2 regions of the Mesorhizobium sp. WSM4840 genome follow, and region 2 is predicted to be linked to the other one. Evidence: predicted binding sites of a transcription regulator. Region 2 holds the regulator's gene; the other holds the start of a gene.
What was found. Region 2 encodes PhoB, which activates phosphate uptake and scavenging genes when phosphate is short. Its sites were predicted from a motif close to TGTCATNNANCTGTCAT; they were not measured.
Positions count from the first base shown of each region.

Region 1: a site for PhoB is predicted at 3,712-3,728, ahead of AC0L3I_RS33805 (RNA degradosome polyphosphate kinase). Genes of this name have one in related genera too.

Region 1 covers NZ_JBVVQD010000046.1:18,497-25,251, reverse strand. Annotated here, with positions in the region: gene AC0L3I_RS33835 (amino acid ABC transporter permease) at 1-20, shown strand, start outside; gene AC0L3I_RS33830 (amino acid ABC transporter ATP-binding protein) at 96-845, shown strand; gene AC0L3I_RS33825 (TIGR02117 family protein) at 952-1,638, shown strand; gene AC0L3I_RS33820 (hypothetical protein) at 1,663-1,839, opposite strand; gene AC0L3I_RS33815 (FAD-dependent monooxygenase) at 2,078-3,310, opposite strand; gene AC0L3I_RS33810 (zinc-finger domain-containing protein) at 3,327-3,572, opposite strand; gene AC0L3I_RS33805 (RNA degradosome polyphosphate kinase) at 3,888-6,089, shown strand; gene ppx (exopolyphosphatase) at 6,089-6,755, shown strand, end outside.
Region 2 covers NZ_JBVVQD010000001.1:55,237-61,991, reverse strand. Annotated here, with positions in the region: gene pstB (phosphate ABC transporter ATP-binding protein PstB) at 11-826, shown strand; gene phoU (phosphate signaling complex protein PhoU) at 865-1,572, shown strand; gene phoB (phosphate regulon transcriptional regulator PhoB) at 1,589-2,278, shown strand; gene AC0L3I_RS00310 (ROK family protein) at 2,475-3,722, opposite strand; gene xylF (D-xylose ABC transporter substrate-binding protein) at 3,990-5,030, shown strand; gene AC0L3I_RS00300 (sugar ABC transporter permease) at 5,173-6,504, shown strand; gene AC0L3I_RS00295 (ATP-binding cassette domain-containing protein) at 6,598-6,755, shown strand, end outside.

The sequences.
Region 1 (6,755 bases), on a different contig from region 2:
ACACCAGCTACAAACGCTAAGAACAAAAAAGGGAACCCTCCATGGCCACAGAAAATGCCGTCAGCGCGGAAGAGATCAAGGTCAATGCCGCCAAGATGCATATCTCCGACACCGATGTCGCCATCGACATCATCGCCATGCACAAATGGTACGGCGAATTCCATGTGCTGAAGGACATCAACCTGAAGGTGATGCGCGGCGAGCGGATCGTCATTTGCGGCCCTTCGGGCTCCGGCAAATCAACGATGATCCGCTGCATCAACCGGCTGGAAGAGCACCAGAAAGGCAAGATCATCGTCGACGGCAAGGAATTGACCAACGATCTCAAGAAGATCGACGAGGTGCGCCGCGAGGTCGGCATGGTGTTCCAGCACTTCAACCTGTTCCCTCATTTGACCATCCTGGAAAACTGCACGCTGGCGCCGATCTGGGTGCGCAAGACGCCGAAGAAGCAGGCCGAGGAAATCGCCATGCACTTCCTCACGCGCGTCAAGATCCCGGAACAGGCCAACAAATATCCCGGCCAGCTTTCCGGCGGCCAGCAGCAGCGCGTCGCCATCGCCCGCTCGCTATGCATGAACCCGCGCATCATGCTGTTCGACGAGCCGACCTCGGCGCTCGATCCGGAAATGATCAAGGAGGTGCTGGAGACGATGGTTGGCCTCGCCGAAGAAGGCATGACAATGCTCTGCGTCACCCACGAGATGGGCTTTGCCCGCAAGGTCGCCAACCGGGTGATCTTCATGGATCAGGGCCAGATCGTCGAGCAGAACACCCCGGCCGAGTTCTTCGACCATCCGCGCCACGAGCGCACAAAACTGTTCCTGTCGCAGATCCTGCACTGATCGCTCTCATGCAAATCAAAAAAGAGCCCGGCCGAAACCGCCCGGGCTCTTTTTGCGTCTGAGCCGTCAGCCCCCGATTGCGCCCCAATTGCGAGGCCGTTCCCTCATGAGAAAGCCGTCCCTCGTGAAAAAGCTTGGGCGTTTTCTCGCCATTCTGGTGGTGGCAATAGTGCTTGCCGTGATGCTGGGCACAGTCATTCCACGGCCGCTCTTGTCGGCGGCCGCCGCCGATCCCGTCGCCACCAGGCACATCCTGGTGCTGAAAAATCCGATCCACACCGATATCGCCATTCCGGTCGATGACGATGTGCGCAGACGCTTCCATTTCCTGGTCGATGGCGGCATTCCGGCCGGCATGGCCGAGGTCCGCTACATCGTCTTCGGCTGGGGCGGCCGCGCCTTCTATCTGGAGACGCCGACCTGGTCGGAACTGAAGGCCGTGCCGGTGATGAAGGCGCTGACTTTGGACGCATCGGTGATGCATGTCGATGTCGCCGGCAATATTGTCGAGCCGCATGCCGACGTGGCCGGCTTCGACATCAGCGAGCAGCGTTTTGCAGCGCTGCTCGACTTCATCGCCGCGAGTTTCCAGCAAGGGCCGAACGGTCCGATCCTGATCGAGAATGACGCCTATTCCAGGTTCGACCGCTTTTACGAAGCCAACGGCCATTTCAATGCGCTGGTTGGCTGCAACACCTGGACGGCGGCGGCTCTACGTATCGCCGGCCTGCGGACAGGCTGGTGGAATCCGCTGCCGGCCTTGCTGGACATATCGATGCGGATTTATAATTGATGGTCGCAGACACGCCCGAACGGATCAGTCGGTCTTGCGGTTACGTGCGCTACGCCAAAATTTCTCGGTTATCTTGGGAAGATCGCTGACGTCGATGTCGACCTCCGGCCGCGCGATCAACCAAGCGATCTCGGCTTTCTGAGCATCCGTTAAAGGTGGAGGATTCCTCGGATCGATTTCATGTCGGATGACTTCGGCCACAGCGCCTTAATACTCAGTGCTGGCACTGCAGTCGAATGCGAGCGCCTCATTCCTTCGCACCCCCCTCCGGCCTGCCGGCCATCTCCCCCGCAAGGGGGGAGATCAGCAGCTTCGGCGCTCCGCTCACTCCTGCAACGTTGCAGATTGGCGAAGGCCGCAGTGACGGCCAATCTCCCCCCAAGTGGGGGAGATGTCCAGCAGGACAAAGGGGGCGCTGTCCCGCCAGACGGTCGAGTTTTCATCGCCGATCGACGATTTCCGGCGGCCGCCAGCCATAGAGCCAGTCGAGATCGGCCGCGAGCTTTTCCGGCGAGCGCAGCTTCAGGAACAGGTTGCGCGCGACGGCCACCGGCCCCGCTGCATGCCAGGCGAAGCGGTTGACGGCACCGCGGCGGGCGACCCTGGCGATGCGCGGGCGCCGCACCTTTTCCCAGGCGGCAAGCGCGCTCCCTGGATCGGCAGGCGAGGCGGCGACAAAGCCGGCAAGGGTTGCGGCATCCTCGATCGCCATCGCCGCGCCCTGCGCCGCAAACGGCGTCATCGCATGCGCCGCGTCGCCGATCAGGGCGATGCCGGCGGGCGTCGTCGTCCATGGCTGTGCTTGGTCGACCGTATGGATCGGCCATGCGGTCCACGGGCCGGCGTCCTCGGCAAGACGGGCCAGTGCTGGCGCCGTGCCACGCATGGCGCCGGCGAGGATATTGGGGTCGGCGTGGCCCGACCAGCCCTCGGCGATGATCTCGCCCCTGGTGAAGGCGGCCAGATTGAAAGCCGTGCCGTTACTGACCGGATAGGTGACGAGGTGGAAGCCGGGATGCAGGAAGGTGGTCACGCAATTGGCGGCGCCGACCGCCGCAACGGCTTCTCCCGCGACGCTGTCTGCACTGATCGTAGCGCGCCAGGCAAGCTCGCCCGAAAACCGGCTTTTGGCCGCAAGCCCGCCAAAAGCGCGGATCGCCGACCAGACACCGTCGGCGCCGATCAGCAGAAAGCCGTCGGCTTCCACCGTCTTGCCGGCAATCTCGACTGTTGCCGTGTTATGGCGCGGTCCTGTGGCGACGCCGCTGACGCGCGCGCCGGTGGCGAGACTGATGTCCGGCTGTTCGGCGATCCGCGCCATCAGCGCGTCTTGCAGGTCGGCCCGATGAGCGACGAGATAGGGCGCCTGCCAGCGCCTTTCGGCTGCTTCGCCAAGCGGCACCCGCGCCAGCTCGCGCAGCGTGGCCGCCTCCTTGAGCACGACCGCCTCCGGCCGCATCGCCGCCGGCAACAGCCGGTCGAGCACGCCGAGGTGGCGAAGGATGCGCGTCGCGTTGGGTGAGAGCTGGATGCCGGCGCCGGCGGCTTCGAGGCGCGGCGCCTGTTCGAACAGCCGCACCAGATAGCCGCGCTCGGAAAACGCCAGCGCCGCAGTCAGTCCAGCGACGCCGGCTCCGGCGATAACCACCTGCCGGGACCGGGTGTCGTCCATGCGGATGGCGTGCGCGTCAGGCAGCCTGGTCGATATAGAGGCATCCCGCAGGCTGCGTTTCCGTCGCCTTCAGCTTTGGCGAATAGCGATAAAGGGTCGAGCAATAGGGGCAGACCTTTTCATTGTCGTCGCCCATGTCGAGAAACACATGCGGATGGTCGAAAGGTGGGTTGGCGCCGGTGCACATGAATTCCTTGACGCCGATGTCGATCGCCGCATAGCCCGCATCGTTCTGGAAATGGGGAATGGAACCGCCTGCCATCGTCGTCTCCTATATTTGACGCATGACCCCGGATCATGCGCAAAATCAAAATTCCACCGCGACCTTTGCGCGTCCAAAGGACGCGCCGCGCTGTACCTGGATTGCATCTGGATCATAAGCAGTCTCTTTGCAAGATCGATGAAATCAAACTGTCGTAAAAGCCTGTCACAGGATAAGCTAAGCCGGTTAAGGCATGGTCCGAAAACCGAATTCGGTTTCGCTGGGGATCATGCGTAGCTTAAGTGTGGGAGCGTCCTTTGCGCGTCCGCAAAGACGCGCCACGCTGTGGCCAGCGGTGCGAAACGAGCAGGAACCATGAACGAACTAAAGCCGGTGCAGAGCGAATTCACCACTGTCGAGGTGGCGAGCCCCGAGGGCGGCAACCCGGACCGCTTCGTCAACCGCGAGTTTTCCTGGCTGCAATTCAACCGCCGCGTCCTCGAGGAATCGCTGAACGCCAATCATCCGCTGCTCGAGCGTGTCCGCTTCCTGTCGATTTCGGCCGCCAATCTCGACGAGTTCTTCATGGTCCGCGTCGCCGGTCTCGCCGGCCAGGTTCGCGAAGGCATCACGCTGAAGAGCCCGGATGGCCGCACCCCCGTACAACAGCTGGAACAGTTGCTGCGCGAGGTCGAGCGCCTGCAGGAGGACCAGCAGAAAAGCCTTTCCGCGCTGATGCTGCTGCTCGACAAGGAAGGCATCGAGAGCATCAGCCGCGATGCGCTGACCAAGGACGAGAAGACCTGGCTCGAGGATCATTTCCAGGAGCAGGTGTTTCCGGTGCTCACACCGCTTTCGATCGACCCGGCGCATCCGTTCCCATTCATTCCCAATCTCGGCTTCTCGATGGCCCTGCAACTGCGCCATCGCAGGAATGGCGAAGAGATGAGCGCCCTGTTGCGTCTGCCGGTGGCGCTGAAGCGGTTCATCCGCTTGCCTGACCGCAAGCGTCATTTCCGCTTCATTCCGCTGGAAGAGGCGGTCGGTCTCTATATCGGCAAGCTGTTCCCCGGCTACGAAGTCAAGGGCTCCGGCACGTTCCGCATCATCCGCGACAGTGACATCGAGGTCGAGGAAGAGTCCGAGGATCTCGTGCGCCTGTTCGAGACGGCGCTGAAGCGCCGCCGCCGCGGCTCGGTCATCCGCATCGAATTCGACAAGCTGATGCCGGCCGAACTGCGCGAGTTCGTCGCCGGCGAGCTTGGCGTCTCGTCGAGCCGCATCAGCGTGCTCACCGGTCCGCTGGCGCTCAGCCAGATTTCCGAGATCGTCGCCATCGCCCGCGACGATCTCAAGTTCACGCCCTATAATCCGCGCTTTCCCGAGCGCATCCGCGAGCACGGCGGTGACTGTTTCGCCGCCATCCGCGAGAAGGACATCATCGTTCATCACCCCTACGAATCCTTCGACGTGGTGGTGCAGTTCCTGCGCCAGGCGATGGCCGACCCGGAAGTGGTGGCGATCAAGCAGACGCTCTATCGCACCTCGAACGACAGCCCGATCGTGCGCGCTTTGGTCGACGCGGCGGAGGCCGGCAAGTCGGTGACGGCGCTGGTCGAGCTCAAGGCACGTTTCGACGAGGAAGCCAACATCCGATGGGCGCGCGACCTCGAGCGCGCCGGCGTTCAGGTCGTGTTCGGCTTCCTCGAACTGAAGACCCATGCGAAAATGTCGCTGGTGGTGCGGCGCGAGGACGGCAAGCTGCGCAATTACGTGCATCTCGGCACCGGCAACTACCACCCGGTCACCGCGCGCATCTACACCGACCTGTCCTTCTTCACCACCGATCCGACGATCGCCCGCGATGTCGCCCAGCTGTTCAATTTCATCACCGGCTACGCCGAGCCGACCGAGGAGATGCGGCTGGCCATCTCGCCGTTCACCCTGCGCAAGCGCATCCTCAAGCACATTTCGGAGGAGATTTCGCATGCGCTGGAGGGCAGGCCGGCCCGCATCTGGATGAAGATGAATTCGCTGGTCGACCCGATCATCATCGACGCGCTCTATGACGCCAGCCGCGCCGGCGTCGAGATCGATCTCGTCGTGCGCGGCATCTGCTGCCTGAGGCCCCAGGTGCCGGGCCTGTCGGAAAACATAAGGGTCAAGTCGATCGTCGGCCGCTTCCTCGAACACAGCCGCATCTATTGTTTCGGCAACGGCCACGGATTGCCGTCGGACGGGGCGGTCGTCTACATCTCATCGGCCGATTTGATGCCGCGCAATCTCGACCGCCGCGTCGAAACCATGGTGCCGATCACCAATCCAACGGTGCATGAACAAGTCCTCGGCCAGATCATGCTGGGCAACATCATGGACAACCAGCAAAGTTTCGACGTATTGGCTGACGGAACCTCCCGGCGCGCCACGCTCGAGGAGGGCGAGGAACCGTTCAACGCGCAGGAATATTTCATGACCAATCCGAGCCTTTCCGGACGTGGAGATGCGCTGAAATCGCATGCGCCCAAGCGCATCGCGCAGTTCAAGCGCCGCAAGAAAAACGGCGCAGCGACCGGCTGATGATTTCAACGTCCCAGGGCCGGCTTCAGGACCGCCGACCGCTGTCCATCATCGACATCGGGTCGAACTCGATCCGTCTTGTCGTCTATGAGGGGCTGGCGCGCTCGCCGACCACGCTGTTCAACGAAAAGATGCTGGCCGGCCTCGGTCGCGGTATCGTTTCGACCGGAAGGCTCGATCCCGAGGCGGTGACCCGCTCGATGGAAGAATTCCGCCGTTTCCGCGCGCTGTCCGAGCAGGCCGGCGCCGAGCGTATGTATGTGCTGGCGACCGCCGCCGCCCGCGAGGCGGTCAACGGCCCCGATTTCATCCACCGCGCCGAAGATGTGCTCAAGACCGAGGTCCAGGTGCTGAGCGGGCGCCAGGAAGCGCATTATTCCGCGCTCGGCGTCATTTCCGGCTTCCACCCGGCCAACGGCATCGCCGGCGACCTCGGCGGCGGCAGCCTCGAACTGGTCGACGTCGACGGCGAGGCAATCGGCGACGGCATCACGCTGCCGCTGGGCGGTCTGCGCCTGCAGGACATGGCGAAGAACTCACTGGCCCAGGCGGGAAAGATAGCGCGCGACGAGCTCGCGAAGGCGAGGCTCCTGAAAGGCGGGCAGGGCAGGCCGTTCTATGCAGTCGGCGGCACCTGGCGAAACCTGGCCCGGCTCTACATGGAAA
Region 2 (6,755 bases):
AGTAGAGGATATGAACATCATGACGGAAGCCGGCGTCGAACAGAAACTGAGCAGCGGAACCATCGCCCCTTCGATCAAGATGAAGGGCGACAAGGTCTCTGTTCATTACGGCGAGAAGCGAGCTCTGTTCGACGTGGATCTCGATGTCCGCGAGAACCAGGTGACGGCGTTGATCGGCCCATCGGGCTGTGGCAAGTCGACCTTCCTGCGGTGCCTGAACCGAATGAACGACACCATCGATATCGCGCGGGTGAGCGGCAAGATCACGCTCGACGGCGAGGATGTCTACGACCCGAAGATCGATGTCGTCGAGCTGCGAGCCCGCGTCGGCATGGTATTCCAGAAGCCGAACCCGTTTCCGAAGTCGATCTATGAAAACGTCGCCTACGGTCCGCGCATTCACGGCCTGGCCAGGAGCAAGGCCGAGTTGGACGGCATCGTTGAATCGAGCCTGAAGAAGGCCGGCCTGTTCAACGAGGTCAAGGATCGCCTGCTCGAGTCGGGTACCGGTCTCTCCGGCGGACAGCAGCAGCGCCTGTGCATCGCGCGCGCCATCGCCGTATCGCCGGAAGTGATCCTGATGGACGAGCCCTGTTCGGCGCTCGATCCGATCGCCACCGCCCGCGTCGAGGAACTGATTGACGAACTGCGCCAGAACTACACGATCGTCATCGTCACCCATTCGATGCAGCAGGCAGCGCGCGTGTCGCAACGCACGGCGATGTTCCATCTCGGCTATCTGGTCGAGGAGGGCGCGACCGACAAGATGTTCACCAACCCCGACGACAAGCGCACCCAGGACTACATCACCGGCCGGTTCGGCTGAGCGGTCCGGCGGCGAATTTCGAACACGAGGACAGTATCATGGGTGAACACACCGTCGCATCTTTCGACGAGGAACTGGAGCACATCGACAGGCTGATCCGCGATATGGACGAGCTCGCCGCCGCGATGGTCGCAGCCTCGATCCGCGCGTTGCTTGCATCAGACAATGCGATGGCGCAGCGCGTCGTCTCGGACGACGCCATCATGGATGCGCGGCAGCGCGAACTCGACGATAGTGCGATCACGCTGATCGCCAAGCGGCAGCCGATGGCGCAAGATCTGCGCGCCGTGGTTGGCGCAATCCGCATGGCCGGCGATCTCGAGCGCATCGGCGACCTGGCCAAGAACATAGCCAAGCGGGTCAGCGCAGTCGGGCAGAGCGCCACGCCGCGTAATCTCTCGCACGGTATCGACGCGATGGCGGATCTCGTTCTTGTGCAGCTCCGCGGCGTGGTCGAGCACTATGTGTCGCGCAATGCCGGCGCGTTGAAAGAACTGCGCGCCGACGACCAGAAGATCGACGTGAAATACACGGCGGTTTTTCGCGAACTCCTGACCTACATGATGGAGGATCCGCGCAACATCACCGCCTGCACGCATCTTCTGTTCTGCGCCAAGAATCTCGAGCGTATCGGCGATCACGTCACCAACATCGCCGAAAACGCCTACTATGTCGTGACCGGGCAGCAATTGCCGGCGGATCGCCCGAAGCTCGACGAAACGACGATGTCGGCGCCGGCGACATGACGGGGGTGACCGGTCGATGATCGCGCCACGCATCATGGTGGTGGAGGACGAAGAGCCGCTGGGCGTCCTCCTCCGCTACAATCTGGAATCCGAAGGCTATCAGGTCGAGGTGGTGACGCGCGGCGACGAGGCCGAAATCCGGCTGCAGGAAAACGTGCCCGATCTTCTGGTGCTCGACTGGATGGTGCCGGCGGTTTCCGGCATCGAGCTTTGCCGACGCCTTCGGATGCGCCCCGAAACCGAGCGGCTGCCGATCATCATGCTGACCGCACGCGGCGAGGAGAGCGACCGGGTGCGCGGCCTCTCGACAGGGGCCGACGACTACCTGGTCAAGCCGTTCTCGACACCGGAATTCATGGCCAGGATCAAGGCGCTGCTGCGCCGCGCCAAGCCCGAAGTGCTGTCCAGCGTGCTGAAGGTCGGCGACATCATGCTCGATCGCGAATCGCACAGGGTCTATCGCAAGAAGAGCGAGATCCGGCTCGGGCCGACCGAATTCCGGCTGCTCGAATTCATGATGCGGCACCCAGGTCGGGTCTTCTCGCGCAGCCAGTTGCTCGATAATGTCTGGGGCGAGACGATCTACATCGACGAGCGCACGGTGGACGTCCATGTCGGCCGGTTGCGCAAGGCGGTCAACAATGGGCGCATGCCCGATGTCATCCGCACCATCCGCGGTGCGGGCTATGCGATCAGGGAAGACTAGCTGATATTCAGGTGATGCCGGCCTGCGACCGGCGATTTCCTGCGCTTCCGGTACTTACCCAAAAGTACGCTCCGTTCCGGTTCTCGGAACTCGCCCAGTCTGGTCGCTTCGCGCCCGTCTTCGAGCCCGGCGCGGCCTGACCTGAATCTCAACACATCCCCAAGTCGCATTCCGCCTTTGTTCCTTGCCTTCGGACTCACGCCACGTCCTTCCTGATCGTGCCGGACTTCCCTTGCGCGCCCGGCGCGAAAATCTCCTGGTCGACGAAGCTCAGCGCTCGCAAGGCGCAGCCTTCGCGGATCAGCGGCAGCTCGTTCGTCTCGGTGTCGAAGGAAATCGAACCCGAATGCTGGCCGCCGGCGGTCTGGGCGATGGCCTCGCGCAGGGCCGGCTCGATCAGGTCGAAGGCGGCAGCGCTGGCGCCGACCATGGCGACCGGCGCCGGATCGATCAGCGCGAACAGGCTGCCAAGCCCGAAGCCGAGCGCTTCGCCGGCCTTGCGGTAGGCTTCGCGCTCCGGTCCGTCCGTCTGGCGCGCCCGGGCCGCCAGTGCCCGCATCTCGGCGTCGCTGACATCGGCGACCGGCTCTGCGTTCTCGCTCAATTGCCTTGCGTTGCGCCAGATGGCGTAGTTGCCGGCATAGGCCTCGACGCAGCCGCGCCGCCCGCAGCGGCAAAGCGCGCCGCCCGGCCGATGAATCATGTGGCCGAATTCGCCGCCCGAGGAATGGGTGCCGGTGAACAGTTCGCCCTTCAGCACCAGCCCCATACCGATGCCGTGCGAGAGCAGGATGGCGATGAAATCGTCGCGATAGCGATCCGGGTCGCGCCAGCGCAGCGCCACGGCCATCATGTTGCAGTCGTTCTCCATGATGGCCGGGATGCCGAACTCGCGTTCCAGAATGTCGGCGAAGGCGATGTTCGTCTGCGGCGTGATCGGCGACCACAACATGGCGCGCGCATGCGAATCGGTGATGCCCTGGATCGCCAGCGCGATGCGGGCGACGCTTTGGACGTCGAGGTCGGGGTCTTCGATCCGGCGCCGCACGATGGCGACACATTCGTCGATCAGCTCGTCGCGCGACATGGTCAGCGTGTCCAGCCGGCGCTGTTCCTCGGCGACCACCTGTCCGGCATAATCGATGACAGCGACCGACAGGAAATTCAGCGACAACACGACCGCCAATACCGCAGCGGCTTCCGGTTTGAGGCTGAGGCCGACCTGCGGTCGGCCGCGTTTCATCGAAACGGTCTCGCTCGCCTTGCTCTCGGTCAGGATGCCTTCCTGGATCAGGTCGGAAGAAATCGCCGATATGGTCGAATGACTGAGGCCGGTGGTTGCTGCGATCTCGGTCCGTGACGGCTGGCCGGCCCGGCGTACGGCCGAAATCACCATCGCCCGGTTGCGCCGGCGCAAATCGTCATGGCGGATTCCAACCGACATTTTTTTGCTTCCTCCCTATTGCCGCGGCCGCTCATGAACCGGAAGCCGTCAGTAATGTCCGACAAATACTGGCAGAAGCAGAAGGGCCTGTCATTGTTTATTCCGAGGCTCGAAAAAAAGCCGGCAGGCCAACAAAATCCATCAGAATTGGTGTTGACAGTGCTTCGGCGTTGGACCAGTATTTTTTCGAGGCTCGAAAAAATAGGAGCCTTTGTGCCGGCCTTCGGGCCAGTTGGTCGCGCCGTACGCGGCGCAGGGAGGAAAATCATGAAGAGATTCACAGCCGCCATTCTGGCGGGGGTCGCCATGTCGCTGACGCTCGCGTCGGTCGCACAGGCCAAGGACAAGGTCATTGGCGTTTCGTGGTCGAACTTCCAGGAAGAGCGTTGGAAGACCGACGAAGCCGCCATGAAGTCGGCGATCGAGGCCGCCGGCGACAAGTATATTTCCGCCGATGCACAGTCCAATCCCGGCAAGCAGCTGACCGATGTCGAGAGCCTGATCTCGCAGGGCGCCAACGCGCTGATCATCCTTGCGCAGGATGCCTCGGCCATCGGGCCGGCGGTGCAGAAGGCGCTGGACGAAGGCATTCCGGTCGTCGGCTATGACCGGCTGATCGAGAACAAGGACGTGTTCTATCTGACCTTCGACAACCAGGAAGTCGGCCGCATGCAGGCCCGCGAAGTGTTCAAGGTGGCGCCGGAAGGCAATTACGTCTTCATCAAGGGCTCGGGCGCCGATCCGAATGCCGATTTTCTGTTCGCCGGCTCCATGGAAGTGCTCAAGGACGCGATCGACAGCGGCAAGATCAAGAATGTCGGCGAGGCCTATACGGACGGCTGGCTTCCCGCCAACGCTCAGAAGAACATGGAACAGTTCCTGACCGCCAACGACAACAAGGTCGATGCCGTGGTTGCTGCCAATGACGGCACCGCTGGTGGCGTCGTCGCGGCGCTGACGGCGCAAGGCTTGGCCGGATCCGTCCCGGTGTCGGGCCAGGACGGCGACCATGCCGCGCTGAACCGTATCGCGCTCGGCACGCAGACCGTATCAGTATGGAAAGACGCGCGCGAGCTCGGCAAGAACGCTGCCGAGATCGCCTCGCAGCTGGCCGACGCCAAGCAGATGACAGACATTGCGGGCGTCAAGGACTTCGCCACGCCGGGCGGCAATGTCGTCAAGTCGCTGTTCCTGACGCCGATTGCCATCACCAAGGACAATCTCAACGTCGTCATCGACGCGGGCTGGATCAAGAAGGAAGAGGTCTGCGCCGGCGTGGCAGCGGGCACCGTCCCGGTCTGCAACTGATCCGGCCTTCGCAAGAAGCCTGAAACGCCGCGGCTTCACGCCGCGGCGTTTTTTCAGAAAGAATTGTTTTTCCGCTTCTCGCGGCTAACTTCCAAGCTGCTTCCGGCATCCGCGGCAGACGGCAACCCGGTGGGAGGACATCATGACCGACACGACTTCCAACACGCCGGCCGCCGATACAGCTGCCGATCGGGCGCGTGAATCCGAGCTCAGCCCCGTCGGCCGCTTCCTCAAGGCAACCGAGCTCGACATACGCATGCTCGGCATGGTCGGCGCGCTGCTGGTCATCTGGGTTGGAATCCACATCCTGTCGGGCGGGCTCTTCCTTACGCCGCGCAATCTCTGGAACCTGTCGGTGCAGACCTCCTCGGTCGCGATCATGGCGACCGGCATGGTGCTGGTCATCGTGATGCGCAACATCGATCTTTCGGTCGGCTCCGTCGAAGGTGTGATCGGCATGGTGATGGGCGTCGCGCAGGCCGAATTCCTCATCCGGGTCATGGGCTTCCAGCTTGGAAATCCCTGGATATGGATCATCGCACTGGCTGCCGGCGTAGCGCTCGGCCTCATGATCGGCGCGCTCCAGGGCTTCATCATCGCCTATCTCGAGGTTCCGGCCTTCATCGTGACGCTGGGCGGCCTGCTGATCTGGCGCGGCATGGCGTGGCTGATGACGAGCGGGCGCACCGTCGCGCCGCTCGACGCCACATTCCAGCTCATGGGTGGCGGGCCGCGTGGCTCGATCGGGGCAACCGCAAGCTGGATCGTCGGCATTCTCGCCTGTGTGGCCGTCGCCTTGATGCTGCTCAACGGCCGGTCACAGCGCAAGCGGTTCAAATTCCCGCTGCGCCCGGTCTGGGCGGAGAGCTTGCTTGGTGTTTTCGCCTGCGCCGCCATCCTTGGCGCCGTCTGGATCGCCAATTCCTACCCCTGGCCGATCGGCATCGTTCGCCAGTACGCTCAGCGGACCGGCATCACCGTTCCCGAAGGCGGCCTGTTCATCGCCCATGGCATCGCCATACCGGTGCTGATCGCGGTCGCAGTCGGCATCGTCATGACCTTCATCACCAGGCGCACCCGTTTCGGCCGCTATGTCTTCGCCATTGGCGGCAATCCGGAAGCGGCCGAACTCGCCGGCATCAACACGCGCTGGGTGACCATGAAGGTGTTCATGATCATGGGCGTGCTGGCCGCGATCAGCGCGGCGATTGCGTCGGCCCGCCTCAATGCGTCGACCAATGCGCTGGGTACGCTGGACGAGCTCTTGGTCATCGCGGCTGCGGTCATTGGCGGTACGTCGCTGGTCGGCGGCTCCGGCACGGTGCTCGGCGCGATGCTGGGCGCACTTCTGATGCAGTCGCTGCAGTCCGGCATGGTGTTGCTCGGCATCGATTCACCGCTTCAGAGCGTCGTCGTCGGCGCCGTCCTGGTCGTCGCCGTTTGGCTCGACACCGTCTACCGCAAGCGGGTCTGAGCATGATCCCGAGCCGAAGCGCCGCGTCAGCGAAAATTGGACGCCGGTTTCGACGAGACCGTGCTCAAGCAAAAACCATAGGGAGGAACGATCATGGCTGACACAACTGCGCCCACGCCACTGATCGATATGCGCAACATTTCGATTGCCTTTGGCGGCATTCGTGCTGTCGACGATGCGTCGATCGACCTTTTCCCGGGCGAGGTCGTGGCACTGCTTGGCCACAACGGCGCCGGCAAGTCGACGCTGAT